2 regions of the Sulfitobacter sp. 1A12056 genome follow, and region 2 is predicted to be linked to the other one. Evidence: riboswitches for the same ligand, from Rfam matches in the RefSeq annotation. Region 2 holds a riboswitch; the other holds the start of a gene.
What was found. Region 2 has a riboswitch for cobalamin ahead of ACGYLD_RS05435 (CbtB-domain containing protein). Riboswitches for the same ligand answer to the same signal wherever they lie in the genome.

Region 1 (8,181 bases), on a different contig from region 2:
TTGTTGCCCCGCAGCCCGCTGTCGTTCTGGAAGAGGTAAAGCGCCAGCGCGAGTGTCATGGCTTGGGTTAGGATCGACAGGTAGACCCCATTGACGCGGCTGCGGAAGGCAAGCCAGCCAAAGACCAGTGCCAGCGCGCCGGGGATCAGCACGACGAAGGCCAATTGAATCCACAGACTGTCCGCAAAGGCCCAGATCAGCGGAAAGTCGGATGAGCCGACAACCCCGAAAATCTGGTTTCCGATGGCGTCCGATATCTCCTGCGGCGTGGGCGGGATGGTCTGACCGGCGAGGCTGTCGGCCACGATAATCTCGGTGCGCGCATACATGAGCCACATCCCGATAGCGTAGCCCCCGATCCCGAAAAAGGCGAAATGCCCAAGGCTGAGGATGCCACAATACCCCCAGACCACATCCATTGCGATGGCCACAAGGCACAGGCAAAGGGTTTTGCCCAAGGTCTTGACGAAAGAGGTCGAGACAAGCCCGGTGCCCACCGCTTCGGACATCACCGTGACAAGGGCCGTGAACAGGCCCAGCGCGGCGAGGAAGTAGAGAACCGAAGGATTTCGCTCGATGAAGGAACTACGTTGGCTCTGCGTCTGGGTCATGGCTCAATCCGCCGCTGCCCGGCCTTTGGGGGCGACAATGCCCTTGGGCCGGAATTGAATGAACAGGATGATGAAAAGGATCATGTAGGTCTGGGCCGCCAGCGTGTTGGAGGGGTTCAACCACTCGATCCCCTTTTGCAGGAAGCCGATCAGCCCCGCGCCCGCCAGCGTGCCGAAGACCGATCCGACACCGCCCACCACGACGGTCATGAAGCTTTGCACGATGTAATTCGTGCCCATCTCAGAGGTGACCTGCGCATAAAGCCCGATGCCGACGCCCGCGACCCCGGCGATGCCGGAGCCCAGCCCGAAGGTCATCATGTTGATGCGATCCGGGTTGATCCCCATCGAGGCCGCCATGCCGGGGTTCTGCGTCACCGCGCGCACCTCCAAGCCAAGACGCGTGCGCTTGAGGATATACAGCAGCAAGAACAGAAAGATCAGCGCCAGCACAAATATGGCGATGCGGATGAAACTGATCTGAACCACATCCGAGATTACCAGCGCCCCGCGCAGCCATTCGGGCGATGTCAGCGGGCGGGCCTGCGTGCCAAAGATGTTCTTGGCGATCTGCTGCAGGGCGATCGAGATGCCGAAGGTCGCCAAGAGGGTTTCAAGCGGGCGATGGTAGAGATGGCGGATCACCAGCCGCTCCATCGCGACGCCCGCGCCAAAGGTGACAGCAAAGGCCAGCGGCAGCGCGATCAGAAGCGACACCGTGTAATCGGGAACGATGAGCTGCACCACATAGCCCGTATAGGCCCCCATCATGATAAACTCGCCATGGGCCATGTTGATGACCCCCATCTGCCCAAAGGTGATCGCGAGCCCAATCGCGGCGAGGAAATAGATCGAGGCCAGCGAAAGACCGTCGAGTGTCAAATCCAACGTCTGCGCCCAGCCAACCCGCGTTTCGACCGCGTCGAGCGTGGCGCGGGCCGCGCCGGTGATCGCGGCGTCCTCCTCTTCGTAGCGCTCATAAAAGACCGCGTTCTGCAAAGCGGTGTCGATATCATCCTGCGTTACCAGAGGCGGCACGCGGCCTGCCTCGGCAAGCGCGCGATAGGCATCCACACGCCGCGCCGGGTCATCCAATTGCGCCAGAGGGACGCCGCCCACCCGGCCATCGACGATATTGGCCTCCAGCGCCGCGCGTATCTCGCCTTGTGGCACGATTGCGGGGGCGAGGCCCGCCTCCACCAGCGTCTCATAACTTGCCGAGGGTGCTGCCGTGGGATCAAGAATGCGGGCGATGTTCCCCTCGGGCTGCTGTTCGGCCACGCCGGTCTTGGCCGAGAGGATCTGGCTCAGCACCGCCCGCGCTTCGAGGGAGGTGTCAGAGGAAAGGCTTTCAATCGCGCGGATGCGCTCATCAGCCGCCTGCCCAAAACGCGCGGTCAGGAAATTGGCCAATTGCGCCTTGCGCGCGCGCAGGGCGGGGTCATCCTCCCCGTCGAGGGAGGCCAGGAGCGGGCCAAGCTGGCTGGCATCGCTGCGACGCGCGATGCTTTCAAGCGCGGCGCGGCGGCGCGCAGGATCGGGATCGGACAGTTGAAACTGCACCAAGGCCGTGCCAATGACCCGCCGCACGCCACCATTGGGGCGCAATTGGCTGAACCCATCCGAGGGCGCAGTGGCCTCTTCGCCCGTATCGATATCCCGCAGCGCGAGTGTATCAGCCGCCTCGGCCCCAAAGTAGAACAGGCCCGAAGCATCGTCTTGCCAAACGTTCCGCTCGGCCCATTGCTCCAGAAAGACTGGCACCTGCGGCAAGTCCGAGGCCACCAGATCGTCCAATAGGACACCGACCGATTTACGCGAGGGTTTGACCACCTCCGCTTCGTGGGTCTGCAAAAGGGACTGGAGGTCCTGAGCGGATGCAAAACCGACAGAGGCCAGCAAGCACATCAGGCTGAGCAGCATTCGAACCATGAGGTATGGGGCTTTCGAAGAGGGAGTGGTCAAAACGGATGCCGGGCACGGCTGAGGACGCGCCCGGCTCTTGGGGTCAGTAGTTTGAAGTCAACTGAACGCAGGTCTCGGTCTCTTTGTTGTACATGCCGCATTCGAGGTCTTTCCAGTCGGAGACCAGAACCGCCGATTCAGGCAGGAAATCCGTCCATGCATCGCCCGGCACTTCTTCGGTCTGGCTGATGATGTCGAATTGGCCGTCTTCGGTGATTTCACCGATCAACACAGGCTTGGCGAGGTGGTGATTGGGCAGCATGACAGCCGTCCCGCCGGTGAGGTTCGGGAATTCCTGCCCATACATCGCCGCACGCACCGCATCCACATCCGTGGTGCCTGCTTCAGTGACCGCGTTCACCCACATGTTGAAACCGATGTAATGCGCCTCCATCGGGTCATTGGTCACCCGGTCTTCGCCCATCGCCTCTTTCCACGCAGCGACCCATTCGTCATTCTGCTCGGATTCAGCCGATTGGAAGTAGTTCCACGCCGCGAGGTGCCCCACGAGGTCAGCGGTATCGAGGCCCGAAAGCTCTTCCTCCCCGACCGAGAAGGCGACGACCGGAATGTCATCGGCAGAGATACCGGCAGCCGCCAGTTCTTTGTAAAAGCCGATATTCGCATCGCCATTGATGGTTGAGATCACGCCCACCTGCGTGCCATCCGCGCCCAGTTCGACCACATCCGACACGATCGTGGACCAGTCAGAATGGCCGAAAGGCGTGTAGTTGACGAAGATGTTCTCTTCGGGGATGCCCTTATCCAGCAGATATTGCTCAAGAATGTTGTTGGTGGTTCTGGGATAGACATAGTCAGTGCCCAGCAGCGCGAATTTCTCGACGCCCAGTTCCTCAAGGAAATAGTCGGTGGCCGGAATCGCCTGCTGGTTCGGGGCCGCACCAGTGTAGAACACGTTGCGCGAGCTTTCCTCGCCCTCATATTGGACGGGGTAGAACATCAGGCCGTTCAGCTCTTCCAGAACGGGCAGCGCGGATTTGCGCGAGACCGAGGTCCAAGAGCCAAAGATGACATCCACTTCGGAGACGGTGAGAAGCTCACGCGCCTTTTCCGCGAACAGGGGCCAGTCGGAAGCCGGGTCAACGACGACCGCTTCGATCTCACATCCCAGCAAGCCGCCCGCGGCGTTCTGCTGCGCGATCAGAAGCTCCATCGTGTCTTTCAACGTCGTCTCGGAAATGGCCATCGTCCCCGAGAGGGAGTGCAGCACGCCAACCTTGATCGGATCGTCGCAGGCCGCAGCGGCGGCTGATCCTGCGAGCAGAAGGGCAGCGGTCGCCGTGACTGTGCGTTTGGTGGAAAATTTCATGACGGTATCCCCGTTTGGTGTGCGGAGGAGCAAAGACGCGATGATGCCTCTTCCACACAGCGTTTATTGTTATCGCGCGCGGATGCCCCCCTTGCCGGACAACTCCCTTGGCGCCGCCCCATAGCGAGGCCCCTGCAGCCTCAATTTCAGGGCGCGTTGCAACAAGCCCTAACCCGAGGTCGCTTTCTGCGGCGCAGCAATAACGCCCTTCGATTGGGCGGTTTGAGGTGGACCTGCCAAAATTTGGGCGCTGAGCGCATGGATTTGGCACGCGCGGGGCATCGGCCTACGGGTTGCACCACATATTGTGATGTTATAACGTTACCAATATTATCCATAGCAGAGCCCGCAAACCATGCCCGCCACCGACAAACGTATCCCCGTCACCCTGCTGACCGGCTTCCTCGGCGCGGGGAAAACCACGCTGCTCAATCACATCGTCGCAAGCGAAGAGGCCCCCAAAATCGCAGTCGTCGTGAATGAGTTCGGTGAGGCCGGGCTTGACCACGACCTGATCGAAACCGCCGACGAAGAGGTCATTCTCATGCAATCGGGCTGTCTGTGCTGCTCGATCAGGGGGAATCTGTCGCGGACGCTGCAAGACCTCAAGCGCCGCAGGCAGACATGGCGCGTGCAATTCGACCGCGTCGTGATCGAGACGACGGGGCTGGCCGATCCCGGCCCCATTCTCCAGACCTTTTTAGCCGATCCCTATCTGGCCCGCAAATTCCGCGTGGACGGGGTGGTGACGATCGTCGATGCCGCGAATGGGCCGGACACGCTGGATCAGCAGTTCGAAGCCGTCTCGCAGGTGGCGATGGCCGACCTGCTGGTGCTCAGCAAATCCGACTTGGTGACCCAGCAAGCGCTCGCCGCCTTTGAAGGCAGGCTGCGCGACCTCAATCAAACGGCGCATCATCAAGGCCGAACGCGGGCTTATCCCGGTTGCATCGCTCTGGGGGCTCAGCGGTATGCGGCGGGCGGTTGATGCGAGCAACGTTATGGAATGGCTCACGCCCGTCGAGAAGTCCGATCCGCTTGACAACCTCTCGGGCTTCGCCGCGCCCTCGGCATCCGCGCCTATGATGCAAACCCACCAACATGATGCGCGGATCGGGTCGGCCTCTATCGTGCTAGACGCACCGATCCCGGCCGAGGCTTTCGACCTTTGGCTCGACACGCTGGTCAGGCTGCGCGGGTCCGATCTTTTGCGGGTCAAAGGCATCGTGCATCTGGAAGACGTCCCCACCCCCTTTGTCTTTCACGGGGTGCAGCATCTTTTCGATCCGCCCGTCCCCCTGCGCGACTGGCCAAAGGACGACCAGCAGTCCCGCATCGTCGTCATCGCCCGCGACATGACCAACCCCGAACTGAACCGCAGCCTCGATATGCTGCGCGCCCGGCGCGATGGGCCTGAGCGACAGGCGGGATAGCAGCTTGACCCGGCATGGCTCTTGGGCCACAGATCATGGCGATGGTTTCCAGCCGCCGCAGCGGCGTCTGGGATGAAAAGGGAATACGGTAAGGCAAGCAGCGCGCGCCGAAACCGTAACTGCCCCCGCAACTGTGAGCGGTGAGCGACCCCGGCAAAACCACTGAGCTTTAGGCTTGGGAAGGTTCGGGCGAGCGTCGATCCGCGAGTCAGGAGACCTGCCATCACCGGCACCGAGAGGGTCGTAATTGCAACTCAACCCAGACGGGGTGTCTGGTTAGGAGAACATGATGGCGACAGGGAAACTCCCCTGCTGTAGAACATGGCTGCTCGATCCCCCGCGCGTTCGCGGAGGTCGACATGGATACGCATCAAAACCACAGGATTACGGTTTGCACGTCATGCAAACACAAAGGCACGGATTGCCGCCCGGGCTTTGACCTAATCCAGAGGCTGAGCGCCGCAATCGCGGCAGCCGGCGCGGCGATCCCTGAGGATTTCGAGGTCGCGGGCGTGGCCTGTATGGCGGGCTGCGAACGCCCCTGCACGGTGGCCTATCATGCCAGCGCAAAGGCGACCTACCTCTTTGGTGATATCGACCCTGACGAAGACATCGACGACCTTGTGGCCTTCGCCCAGCACTATGCCACACTGAATGACGGCTGGTGCTCTTCGCTGGACCGCCCCGGCAAACTGCGCAAATCCACCCTTGCGCGGGTGCCCGCGGCGATGATCGAGCTGAAACCCAGCCACCTGCGCGTCTCATGAGGGCCGCCGATCTTGCGGTAAAGGATGTAAGCTGGGCGCCGGGAAAATCGGGCCAGCCGGTTCTACACCCGACGTCCTTTAACGTCGCAGCGGGTGGCGTTCTGGGTGTGTTGGGGCCGAATGGCGCGGGCAAATCCACCCTCTTGCGCCTGCTCTACCGTTTTCAACCGCCCCAAACGGGGTCAATCCATGTGGGCGGGCATAATATCTGGTCCCTCTCCGCCCGTGCCGCCGCGCGGCGCATCGCCGCCGTCTTGCAAGAACAGACGTCGTCCTTTGGGCTGACGGTCTTGGAGATCGTCCGCCTTGGCCGCACGCCTCATCGCGCGGCGTTTTCGACATCAAGCCGGAAAGACGAGGAGATCATCGACCGCGTCTTGGACCGGCTCAGCCTGCGCCCCCTCGCCCACCGCGATGTCGGCACCCTTTCGGGCGGGGAAAGGCAGCGCGTCATGGTCGCCCGCGCTTTGGCACAGGAGCCGCAGGTCTTGGTTCTGGACGAGCCGACCAACCACCTCGATATACGCCACCAACTTGAAATCGTGTCACTGATCCGCGGATTGAACATGACCATCGTCGTCTCGCTTCATGATCTCAATATGGCCGATGGCATCTGTGACGAGGTGCTGGTGCTGAAAGAAGGCTATCCGCAGGGCTTCGGCCCGCCAAATACGGTTCTGACCGATGATCTCGTCTCAAAAACATTTCGCGTCGACGCGCAGCGCGAGCGGCTCACCCCCAGCGGCGCGGCGCATTTCTCTTTTGCCCTTCCAGATTGAAACGGAAAACTCTTATGAAACTTACTCTCACCACCCTCGCCGCCCTGATGATCGCCGGATCGGCTATTGCCCAGACCACCGTTCAAAGCTGCGACCGCGAAGTCACCTTCGATCACCCGCCCCAAGCCGCGGTCGCCAATGACGTGAACCTGCTTGAGATGATGCTGGTGCTCGGCCTCGCAGACCGCATGGTGGGCTATACCGGCATCTCGGGCTGGAACAAACTGGACCAAGAGATGACCGCAGGTGTCGCGGCGCTGCCGGAACTGTCGGCGAGGTGACGCCGGAAACGCTCGCCCCCTTCGGCATTCAAGTCTATGAACTCACCGAAAGCTGCATCCATATCGGTCAAAAAGCCCCATCCTCGATGGAGGATATGTATAACGATCTGCGCAATCTCGGCACGATCTTCGACGTCTCGGATCGCGCGGAAAGCTTGATCGAAGGCTACCAAGCCGAACTCGACGCATTCCTAGCGGCGCTGCCCCCGATTGAGACCGCCCCCCGGGTCTTTGTCTATGACAGCGGCGAAGTTGTGCCCTTCACCGCCGGGGCCTATGCCATGCCGAACGCCTTGATCGAGGCCGCAGGCGGCACGAACATCATGAACGACCTTGAGAAAAGCTGGGCCACCGTCGGTTGGGAGGCCGTGGTCGCGCGCGATCCAGAAGTCATCGTGATCGTCAATTACGGCGAAGTCACCGCCGATCAAAAGCGCGCCTTCATGATGGAGAACCCCGCCTTCGCCGACATCGATGCCGTGCGCAACGACCGTTTCGTCGTGCTGGAATATGTCGAGGCCACGCCCGGCCCGCGCAACATCGAAGCGGTCAAAACCCTCGCCACCGCGTTTCGGGGGCAGTGAGCATTCATGACGTTTAAACCGCGATCGATAGCGCCTCGGAAACCCACGCGGGGGGTGTGGATCACTTGCCTGTTCGGCATGGCGATCCTGCTGGCATCGCTGTCGATTGCGGTGAGCGTGGGGGCCGTCGTGGTCCCCGTCGAAACCGTCTGGGGCATCTTGGCCAACAAGGCCGCCCCCGGCGCCGTGGCCGTGGACTGGTCCGCCGGGCGGGAGGCAATCGTCTGGAGCATCCGCCTGCCGAGAGCCATCCTTGCCTGTTTGGTCGGGGCGGGATTGGCGATCGTCGGCGCGAGCCTTCAGGCCGTCACCCGCAATCCGCTAGCAGACCCGCATCTGCTGGGCATCTCGGCAGGCGGCGCATTTGGCGCCATTCTGGCCCTGCTGCACACGGGGCTGTTCCTCGGAGGGCTGACCGTCCCCCTGCTCGC
Region 2 (8,181 bases):
CTTCGGTGGCGGCATAGGCGGCGGCTCCGGCAAGGATGTCGGCGGCGTCTTCCTTGGTCAAGCGGCCATAGACATAGGACCATTTGCCCGGCGCAGAGAGCGCCACGGCGGCCCCTTGCGAACAGGCGGAAAGACATTGCACCGGCACGATGGTCACGCCCTCTGGCGCGCCTGCGGCGTCAAGGGCGGCATGAAGCTGCGCGCCGGGGCGCGGGGCGTCTTCCTCCAGCACCTCACCGGCGCGGCAGGTCATGCAGACATGTAGGGTTGCGCTCATTGATCTTGTCCCATCGGGTTATGCGTGCCGGGTATGCGCTCCGGCCCGCCATGAAAAGGGGAGGCGGCGCGATTATTCAACCGTCAGCACCTCGCGGGCCGTAATCGGCGCACCGTTCACCGCCAAGGGGCGGTGGTCATTGGCGTTGAGGGTGACCTCCACCGTGACTTCCCCCTTGGGCAGATCGGCCAGATGCAGCCATGGGCCATAAAGCCGCCCGATCTTGGCACCGTTGACATAGACATGGGCATGGCCCTCGCCCGGTTGATTTTCGCCGCTGGCGTTCTGCGGGGCAAAGGCGAAGCCTTCGGTCTCAACGAAAAGGTTATGGCCCGACATCGGGTCGGGGGTCACGCGGATGGCAAGGCTGGGGGCCTCTTCGGCGGCCAGAGCGATGGGCTGGCCATGCATGCGCGCGTGATCGGCGCCACCGTGATCCATGGCCGCATGCCCGCCGCCGCCATGGGCGGCAGGGTCGTCGTGGTCATGGCCGTCGAAGGTCACACCGTTGCTTGCGGCGATGGCAAAACCAATGCCACCGCCAAAGACCAATCCAATGGCGAATAGCGCCAGTGATCTGTCCATCTCGACCTCCCTCAGGCGCTCTGCGCGCCTTCACGTTGCCAAAAGAACCCGGCGAAACTGCCCAGCAGAACCCAGGCTGCAAGGCCGATGCCAAGCGCACGCGCGGCGAAAAGCGCGCCGATCTCGGTCGGCACCGGGCCGCTGAAGCTCTCGGGCTCGGGAGCGCCGATGACATGGGGGGCCATCAGCAGAACCGCCGCCCCGATCCACGCGCCCCACCCCTTGCCAAAGGCCAGCAGCCATAGCGCCACCAGCGCTGCCGCTGCGGTGGCAAACCACCAGATCTGCCGCGCGGTGATGTCTGCGGCAGCGACGCCGGGCACTTCGGGCGCAAGGCTGAACCCCGGCGCGAGGTGGAAGGCCACGAAACCGGCGACACCCCAAAGGATGCCCCAGCGGCCATCAATCACCGCGCCGCGCTCTTCGCCAAGGCTCATCGCGGCCAGAAGGATCAGCGCATAGGCGGTATAGGTCAACATGGTGAAGATCAGGCTCAACCCATCGCGGACGGCATCGAAACCGGGCAAATCGGGATGCGCGCTGACGGGGTCGGCCCCGAAATGCACCAGCGCGCCGGTCTCATAAAGCTCGGCATGAAGCAGCACGGGCTGCACGAAATAGAGTTGCAGCAGGCCGGTCAACAGGCCGGCAGAGGCCCCGGCGAACAGGGCGGAAGTCAGAAAACGTGAAAACATCGCAATGATCCTTGGATGCGAAATAACACCCGGCGCCGCGCCAAAAGCGGGCCGAGCCATCAGCCAGCCTTAGGATGCGCCAAAGCCCTACCCACACGGTGAAGGGCAGACGCAGGCGAAACGGCAAGAGGCGGGCATGGAAAGAAAGCCAGAATCACAGACTGCCGGACTGCGGCATGGCAGCCCGGACCCCAGTGATACCGAACGCGGCGCTTAGTGGCAGGGAAAGCCTGTCGCGTGGCGCACGTCATGGGCGGCATCATGCAGGGCTGCGGCCTGCACATGGCCGGTCAGCGCCATCAGAGCCACACCCAATACGGCGGCAAACAGCGCCGGTACGAGTTTGCTGCGCGTGGCACCGGCGGTCTTAATCATCGTCGTCATCTTCAATCTCCTTACCGTCACACCCGACGGCATCTAGCGTTTCATTTGCCTGGCAGGTCTCCTGGCTCGCGGGTCGTGGCCTTTGCCCGCCTTCCCCGTCCGAAAGGACAAGTGGCACGAGGGGCATTGGCTTTCCGCTTACAGTCGCGGGGGCGGCTTCGGCTTCAGGGTCGGGCGACCCCTTACTGAATTCCCTTTTCGGTCCCACACTCAAAGGCGCTTTTCGGGACACCAAGCGCCCTCAATTACGCATTTTAGGCCCTTCCTGACAAGCCGCATTTATCGAACCTCGCGGAACCGTATGGCGCATACAGCATTTAGTAGATAAATATGGCCCAACCCCCAGTATGCGGGTTGACCCAAAAGCCACGTGCAGGGCACATTGACGGCCAGTTTCGATCAAGGGGCGGGAATTCATGAACGACAACACGGTCTCCGCCGCTCGGCAGACCCTGACCGAAGACGTTCTAGGCAAGGTCGTGCGCTATGCCCGCCTGCCGCTGTGCATCACCGACCCGACCCTGCCGGACAATCCCATCGTCTATGTGAATGACGCTTTCACCGATCTCACCGGCTATGGCTTGGATGAGATCGTGGGCCAGAACTGCCGTTTCCTGCAAGGTCCGGAAACCACGCGCGAAAGCGTCGATGCGGTGCGCGAAATCCTACTAGCGCGCCGGGTCGACACGGTTGAGATCGTGAACTACCGCAAGGATGGCAGCCGCTTCCTGAACGCCCTACAACTGGGGCCGATTAATGACGAAGACGGCAATCTGATCTATTTCTTCGGCTCGCAACTCGACGTTTCCGAACGCCGCCGGGTGGAGCGGGAGCACCGGCAACTGGCCGATGACGAATTGCTGCACCGGCTACGCAATATCGTCAACGTCATGACCGCCATGGTCCGCCTGACCGCTCGTGAGGAGCCGTCCCCGGCGGCCTTTGCCGACAAGGTGATCGAGCGGCTGGCCGCCTTGGGCGCGGCGCATTTCGACACGATTGGCCGTAGCGACCAGCATGAGGTGGATTTCGAGACGCTGATGGGGCCGATCATGCGGGCCTATACCTCGGCCACCGAGGATCAGATCAACCTCACCGGGGCGAATCCGCTGATCTCGCACCGCCTCGTTTCCCCCCTGACGCTGGCCTTGCACGAGCTGGCGACGAATGCGGTGAAACACGGCTCGCTCAGTTCCGATACCGGGCGGGTATCGCTGGATATCACCATCCTTCAGGAGCCTGCGCGCATGCGGTTTGTCTGGCGCGAAACAGGTGGGCCGGAGGTCATCAAATCTCCGCGCAACAGCGGCTCGCGGATCATCCAGTCCTTGACCCGCGCTGTCGGTGGCACCCTGCACTACGATTGGCAGCCCGAAGGGTTGATTGCCACGGCGGAGTTCCCCGTGGCCGCCCTTGGCGAAGGCTGACCGTCAAACGATCACCTGCTGCGCGGCCTGCTCTCCGACCCCGAAAACACGCTTGTAACGCGCGATTTCATCCGCCGGCCCCATCGCCTTGTTCGGGTTGTCCGAGAGTTTGACCGTGGGCCGCCCATTGGCGCTGACCGCTTTGCAGACCAAACTAAAGGGCGCCAGCGCATCATTCGGCACCAGCCCGCGGAAGTCATTGGTCAGCAACGTCCCCCAACCGAAAGAGACCTTGGCCTTGCCCGCAAACTGCGCGTGCAGCTCCTTGATCTTGTCCACATCCAGCCCATCGCTGAAGATCACCCGCTTGGTCGTCGGGTCCTCGCCGCGGGCGCGCCACCAGTCAATGGCCGTCTGCGCCGCCGTGGCCGGATCGCCGCTGTCGACGCGGATGCCGGTCCAGCCCGCCAGCCAATCCGGCGCGTGATCGAGAAACCCCTTGGTGCCGTAGGTATCGGGCAGGATGATCCGCAGATTGCCCTCATGCTCATCATGCCAATCCGACAGCACGTCATAGGGCGCGCGGGCAAGGGCGGCGTCATCCTCGGCCAAAGCGGCATAGACCATGGGCAATTCATGGGCATTGGTGCCAATCGCCTCAAGCTCGCGCATCATGGCGATGCGACAGTTGGAGGTGCCGGTAAAGGCATCGCCCAGCCCCTCATGCATCGCCTGCACGCACCAATCCTGCCAAAGGTAGGAATGCCGCCGCCGGGTGCCAAAATCCGCGATTGAAAGGTTGTCGACCTCGCGCAGTGCTTCGATCTTTTCCCAAACGCGGGTCATGGCGCGAGCGTAAAGCACCTGAAGCTCGAACTTGCCCATCGGGTCGAGCGCGGCGCGGCTGCGCAGCTCCATCAACACCGCCAGCGCGGGAATCTCCCACAGCATGACCTCGTGCCATTTGCCCTCAAAGGTCAGTTCATATTGGTCGCCCTTCCGCTCCAGATGATAGGGCGGCAGGCGCATGCCTTCGAACCACTCCATGAAATCGGGGCGGAACATCTGGCGCTTTCCGTAGAAGGTATTCCCGCGCAGCCATGTGCTCTCCCCCCGGCTGAGGCTGAGCGAGCGGATGTGGTCAAGCTGCTCGCGTAACTCCCCCTCGTCGATCAGATTGGCCAGCGGGATATGGGTGGAGCGGTTGATCAGGCTAAAGGTGACCTGCGTGTCTGGCTTGTTGCGAAACACCGACTGACACATCAAGAGCTTGTAGAAATCCGTGTCGATCAGCGACCGCACGATGGGGTCGATCTTCCACTTGTGGTTATAGACGCGGGTGGCGATGTCGACCATGGGAGGTTCCTTATTGCATGCCCCTTCATGCCAAGGGGTCGGGCAGATGGGCAAGGGGAAAGCGGGGAATCAGGCCAGCGTCACCCCCGCCGCGCGCATGCCTTCGCGGGCTTTGGCAAGCGATCCGTCCAGATCAATCGCGCGGCACAGGTCTTCGCGCACATCGACCTTGAACCCAAGTTTTGCCGCGTCCACAGCCGAGAAGTTTACGCAGAAATCCAGCGCCAGCCCCACCATGGTCAGCCGCTCGATCCCGCGCGTGCGCAAATAGCCTTCGAGCCCCGTGGGCGTACGGTGGTCATTCTCGAAAAACGCCGAATAGCTGTCGATGTCGGGGTTGTAGCCCTTGCGGATGATCAGATCGGCGCGGTCGGTTTGCAACTCGGGGTGGAACTGCGCGCCAATGCTGCCCTGGATGCAGTGATCGGGCCAAAGCACCTGCGGGCCGTAGGGCATGGTGATGACCTCGTAAGGCCCGTTGTTCTTATGCGATGAGGCAAAAGACGAATGCGCCGCCGGGTGCCAGTCCTGCGTCAGCACCACGGCGTCGAACTCGGGCATCAGCGCGTTGATGCCGCGCAGAATCTCATCGCCCTGCGGCACTTCCAGCGCGCCGCCGGGGCAGAAATCATTTTGAACGTCGATCACGATCAGGGCATGGGTCATGGGCATTCTCCTTACCAAAAGGGGTAGGGCTGCGGATGGGGTAGGTCAATGGCACGCGCCGGATTGAGCTTTGCCGCCGAAGCGCTTATTTGACGCTCATGTATACCATCGCCGCCCTATATCACTTCACCCGCTTCGACGATCCCGCCGCGCTCAAACCCGCGCTTTTGGCGCTTTGCGAGGCGCAATCGGTCATGGGCACGCTGCTGCTGGCCCCCGAAGGGGTGAACGGCACCATCGCCGGGCCGCGCGCCGGGATCGACGCGGTGATCGCCCATCTGCGCGCCCTGCCCGGCTGCGCGGATCTGGAGTGGAAAGAGGCCCCCAGCGACAAGCCGCCCTTCGGCAAGATGAAGGTGCGCATCAAGCGCGAGATCGTGACGATGGGCCAGCCCGATGTCGATCCCCGCGCCAAGGTGGGCCATTACGTCGACCCCAAAGACTGGAACGAATTAATCCGCTCCCCCGATGTGGCGGTGATCGACACGCGCAACAGCTACGAAGTGGCTATTGGCACCTTCGAAGGCGCGGTCGACCCCGAGACCGAGAGCTTTGGTGAATTCCCCGCGTGGTGGGAGGCGAACAAAGACCGCTTCCACAACAAGAAGATCGCGATGTTCTGCACCGGCGGCATCCGTTGCGAGAAATCGACCAACTATCTGATCGGTCAGGGGGTCGAGGATGTCTTCCACCTCAAAGGCGGCATCCTAAAATACCTTGAAGAGGTGCCTGAGCAGGAAAGCACATGGGAAGGCGACTGTTTCGTCTTCGATAACCGCGTCAGCGTCGGCCATGGGCTGCGCGAGGGGCCGCATATGCTTTGCCACGGCTGCCGCCGCCCGATCCTGCCCGAGGATACGCAGCACCCCGCCTATGAGGCCGGGGTGTCCTGTCATCAATGTGTGGATGAGACCTCGGCAGAGGATAAGGAACGGTTCCGCGAACGGCAGCGCCAGATCACGCTGGCCAAGGCACGCGCGGCGCGGGAAGAGGGCTGACCGCCCGCCTCAGCGATCCGACAGCGCGAAGCCTGCATAGGCAAAGGGCATGACCGCCCGGCGAAAACGGCCCAGTTCGAACCGTGCAAGCGGGGCGCGCATGGGGGCGGGATAGGGCCGCTCGGGCGTTATGCCGCGAACCAGATCAGCCAAGAGCGCACCGGAATAGCTGCCCATCGCCACCCCATTGCCGTGGTAGCACAGCCCTGCGAAGATCCCCGGCTGATCCGGCACCTGCCCCACGAAGGGCATGCGATTGCGCGCGATACAGACCATGCCCGACCAGCCATGCGGCGTTTCGACATGACGCCACGCGGGGAACATCGCCTCGAAATCCGCCCGGGCCCGGGCCAGCGCCCGCCGCTCGGAATTGGGGTTGGACATCAGCCCGCCGCGCACGCCGAACAACATACGATTGTCAGGCATCAGCCGGAAGTAATGCAGCAGATGGCGGCTGTCATAGCAGGCCTGTTGGCTGGTCCAACCTTGGGCGGAAAGCTCTGCCTCGGTCATCGGGCGGGTCACGATCACGCTGGATTGCGTCGGCATGTAGCGCGCGGCCAGCCATCGCGGCAGGTCTTCGGAGGAATAGCCGTTGGTGGCAATGATCACCCGCTCGGCCCGAATGCAGCCCTGCGGCGTCGTGACCTCGAACGCGCCCTCGCGCCCCGTCACCCCGGTGGCCGGGCTGTTGTGATAGATCGCGGCCCCCGCCTCTTCCGCGGCCTGTGCGAGGTCGGTCACATATTTGCGGGGGTTGAGGCCAAAGCCAATCGGCACCGTGATCGCGCCCTCGAAGCCTGCGTTCAGCCCCTCGGCGGCCAGATCGGCCTTTTCGGTCAACCGGGCCGTGACGCCGTAATTCTCCGCGTAGTACTCCAGCCTGCCGCGCATCTCTTCGAAATCGCGCGGGCGGTGGGCCAGCTGGGTTTCCCCTCGAGAATGCCGATCAACATTGATGCCGCGGGCGGCGATGAAATCCTCCACCTGTCGGATCGCCGCCACCTCGGCCTGCCGCCAGCCAAGCCGCTCTGCCCGCCCGAATTTCCGGTCAAGCGCCGCGTCGTCCAGCATCCCGCCGCCCAAGCAGCAAAAGCCCCCGTTGCGGCCCGAAGCGCCAAAGCCCACCCGCTCGGCCTCCAGCACCGTGGCCCCGACCCCGGCCCGCGCCAGATGCAGCGCGGCATTGAGGCCGGTAAAACCGCCGCCGATGATCACCACATCGGCCTGCGCGTCGCCTTGCAGCGCCGGACGCTCCGGCGCGCCATGGGTCTGGTCCCACCAGCAGCCCGCACGCGGCGCTTCGGAATAGGCGAAATTCGCGTAGATACGCTTCATGCGGCGGGCCGTTCCGCCGCGCGGGCCTCCTCCTGCGCGCGCAGGCTTGAGCGTTTGCTGACCAGCGATGCAGTGATAACCCCTACGGTCACGATGGCGATCATGATCGTCGAGAGCGCGTTGATCTCGGGCGAGACGCCCAAACGCACGGCGCTGAAGATCTTGATCGGCAGCGTCGTCGCCGATGGCCCGGCGGTGAAGGAGGCGATGACCAGATCATCGAGGCTGAGCGTGAAGGCCAGAAGCCAGCCCGAGATCACCGCAGGCGCGATGATCGGCAGGGTCACGAGGCGGAAGGCCTCCCAAGGGGACGAACCGAGGTCGAGCGCGGCCTCCTCCAACGAACGGTCGAAGGACACTAGCCGCGAGGAGACGACGACCGAGACATAGCACATCGAAAAAGTCGTATGCGCCAGCACGATGGTCAGCACGCCCCGGTCCAGCCCGATGCCGATGAAGAGCAAGAGGAGCGACAGACCGGTAATCACCTCTGGCATCACCAGCGGCGCGTAGAT

Region 1: linked by a shared signal. The riboswitch ahead of ACGYLD_RS09770 (DUF1636 domain-containing protein) and the one ahead of ACGYLD_RS05435 (CbtB-domain containing protein) in region 2 are both predicted to bind cobalamin.

What each region holds. Positions count from the first base shown of each region.
Region 1 is NZ_JBIFFY010000004.1:734-8,914, reverse strand. Features, by position in the region: gene urtC (urea ABC transporter permease subunit UrtC) at 1-611, opposite strand, end outside; gene urtB (urea ABC transporter permease subunit UrtB) at 615-2,543, opposite strand; gene urtA (urea ABC transporter substrate-binding protein) at 2,620-3,906, opposite strand; gene ACGYLD_RS09780 (CobW family GTP-binding protein) at 4,262-4,894, shown strand; gene ACGYLD_RS09775 (GTP-binding protein) at 4,908-5,339, shown strand; cobalamin riboswitch at 5,365-5,579, shown strand; gene ACGYLD_RS09770 (DUF1636 domain-containing protein) at 5,699-6,106, shown strand; gene ACGYLD_RS09765 (ABC transporter ATP-binding protein) at 6,103-6,885, shown strand; partial or broken gene ACGYLD_RS09760 (ABC transporter substrate-binding protein) at 6,900-7,750, shown strand; gene ACGYLD_RS09755 (iron ABC transporter permease) at 7,829-8,181, shown strand, end outside.
Region 2 is NZ_JBIFFY010000002.1:218,239-226,419, forward strand. Features, by position in the region: gene ACGYLD_RS05420 (DUF1636 domain-containing protein) at 1-277, opposite strand, end outside; gene ACGYLD_RS05425 (hypothetical protein) at 350-862, opposite strand; gene ACGYLD_RS05430 (CbtA family protein) at 874-1,557, opposite strand; gene ACGYLD_RS05435 (CbtB-domain containing protein) at 1,771-1,941, opposite strand; cobalamin riboswitch at 1,975-2,192, opposite strand; gene ACGYLD_RS05440 (PAS domain-containing protein) at 2,358-3,368, shown strand; gene pncB (nicotinate phosphoribosyltransferase) at 3,372-4,664, opposite strand; gene pncA (bifunctional nicotinamidase/pyrazinamidase) at 4,734-5,330, opposite strand; gene ACGYLD_RS05455 (rhodanese-related sulfurtransferase) at 5,429-6,328, shown strand; gene ACGYLD_RS05460 (FAD-binding oxidoreductase) at 6,338-7,666, opposite strand; gene ACGYLD_RS05465 (ABC transporter permease) at 7,663-8,181, opposite strand, start outside.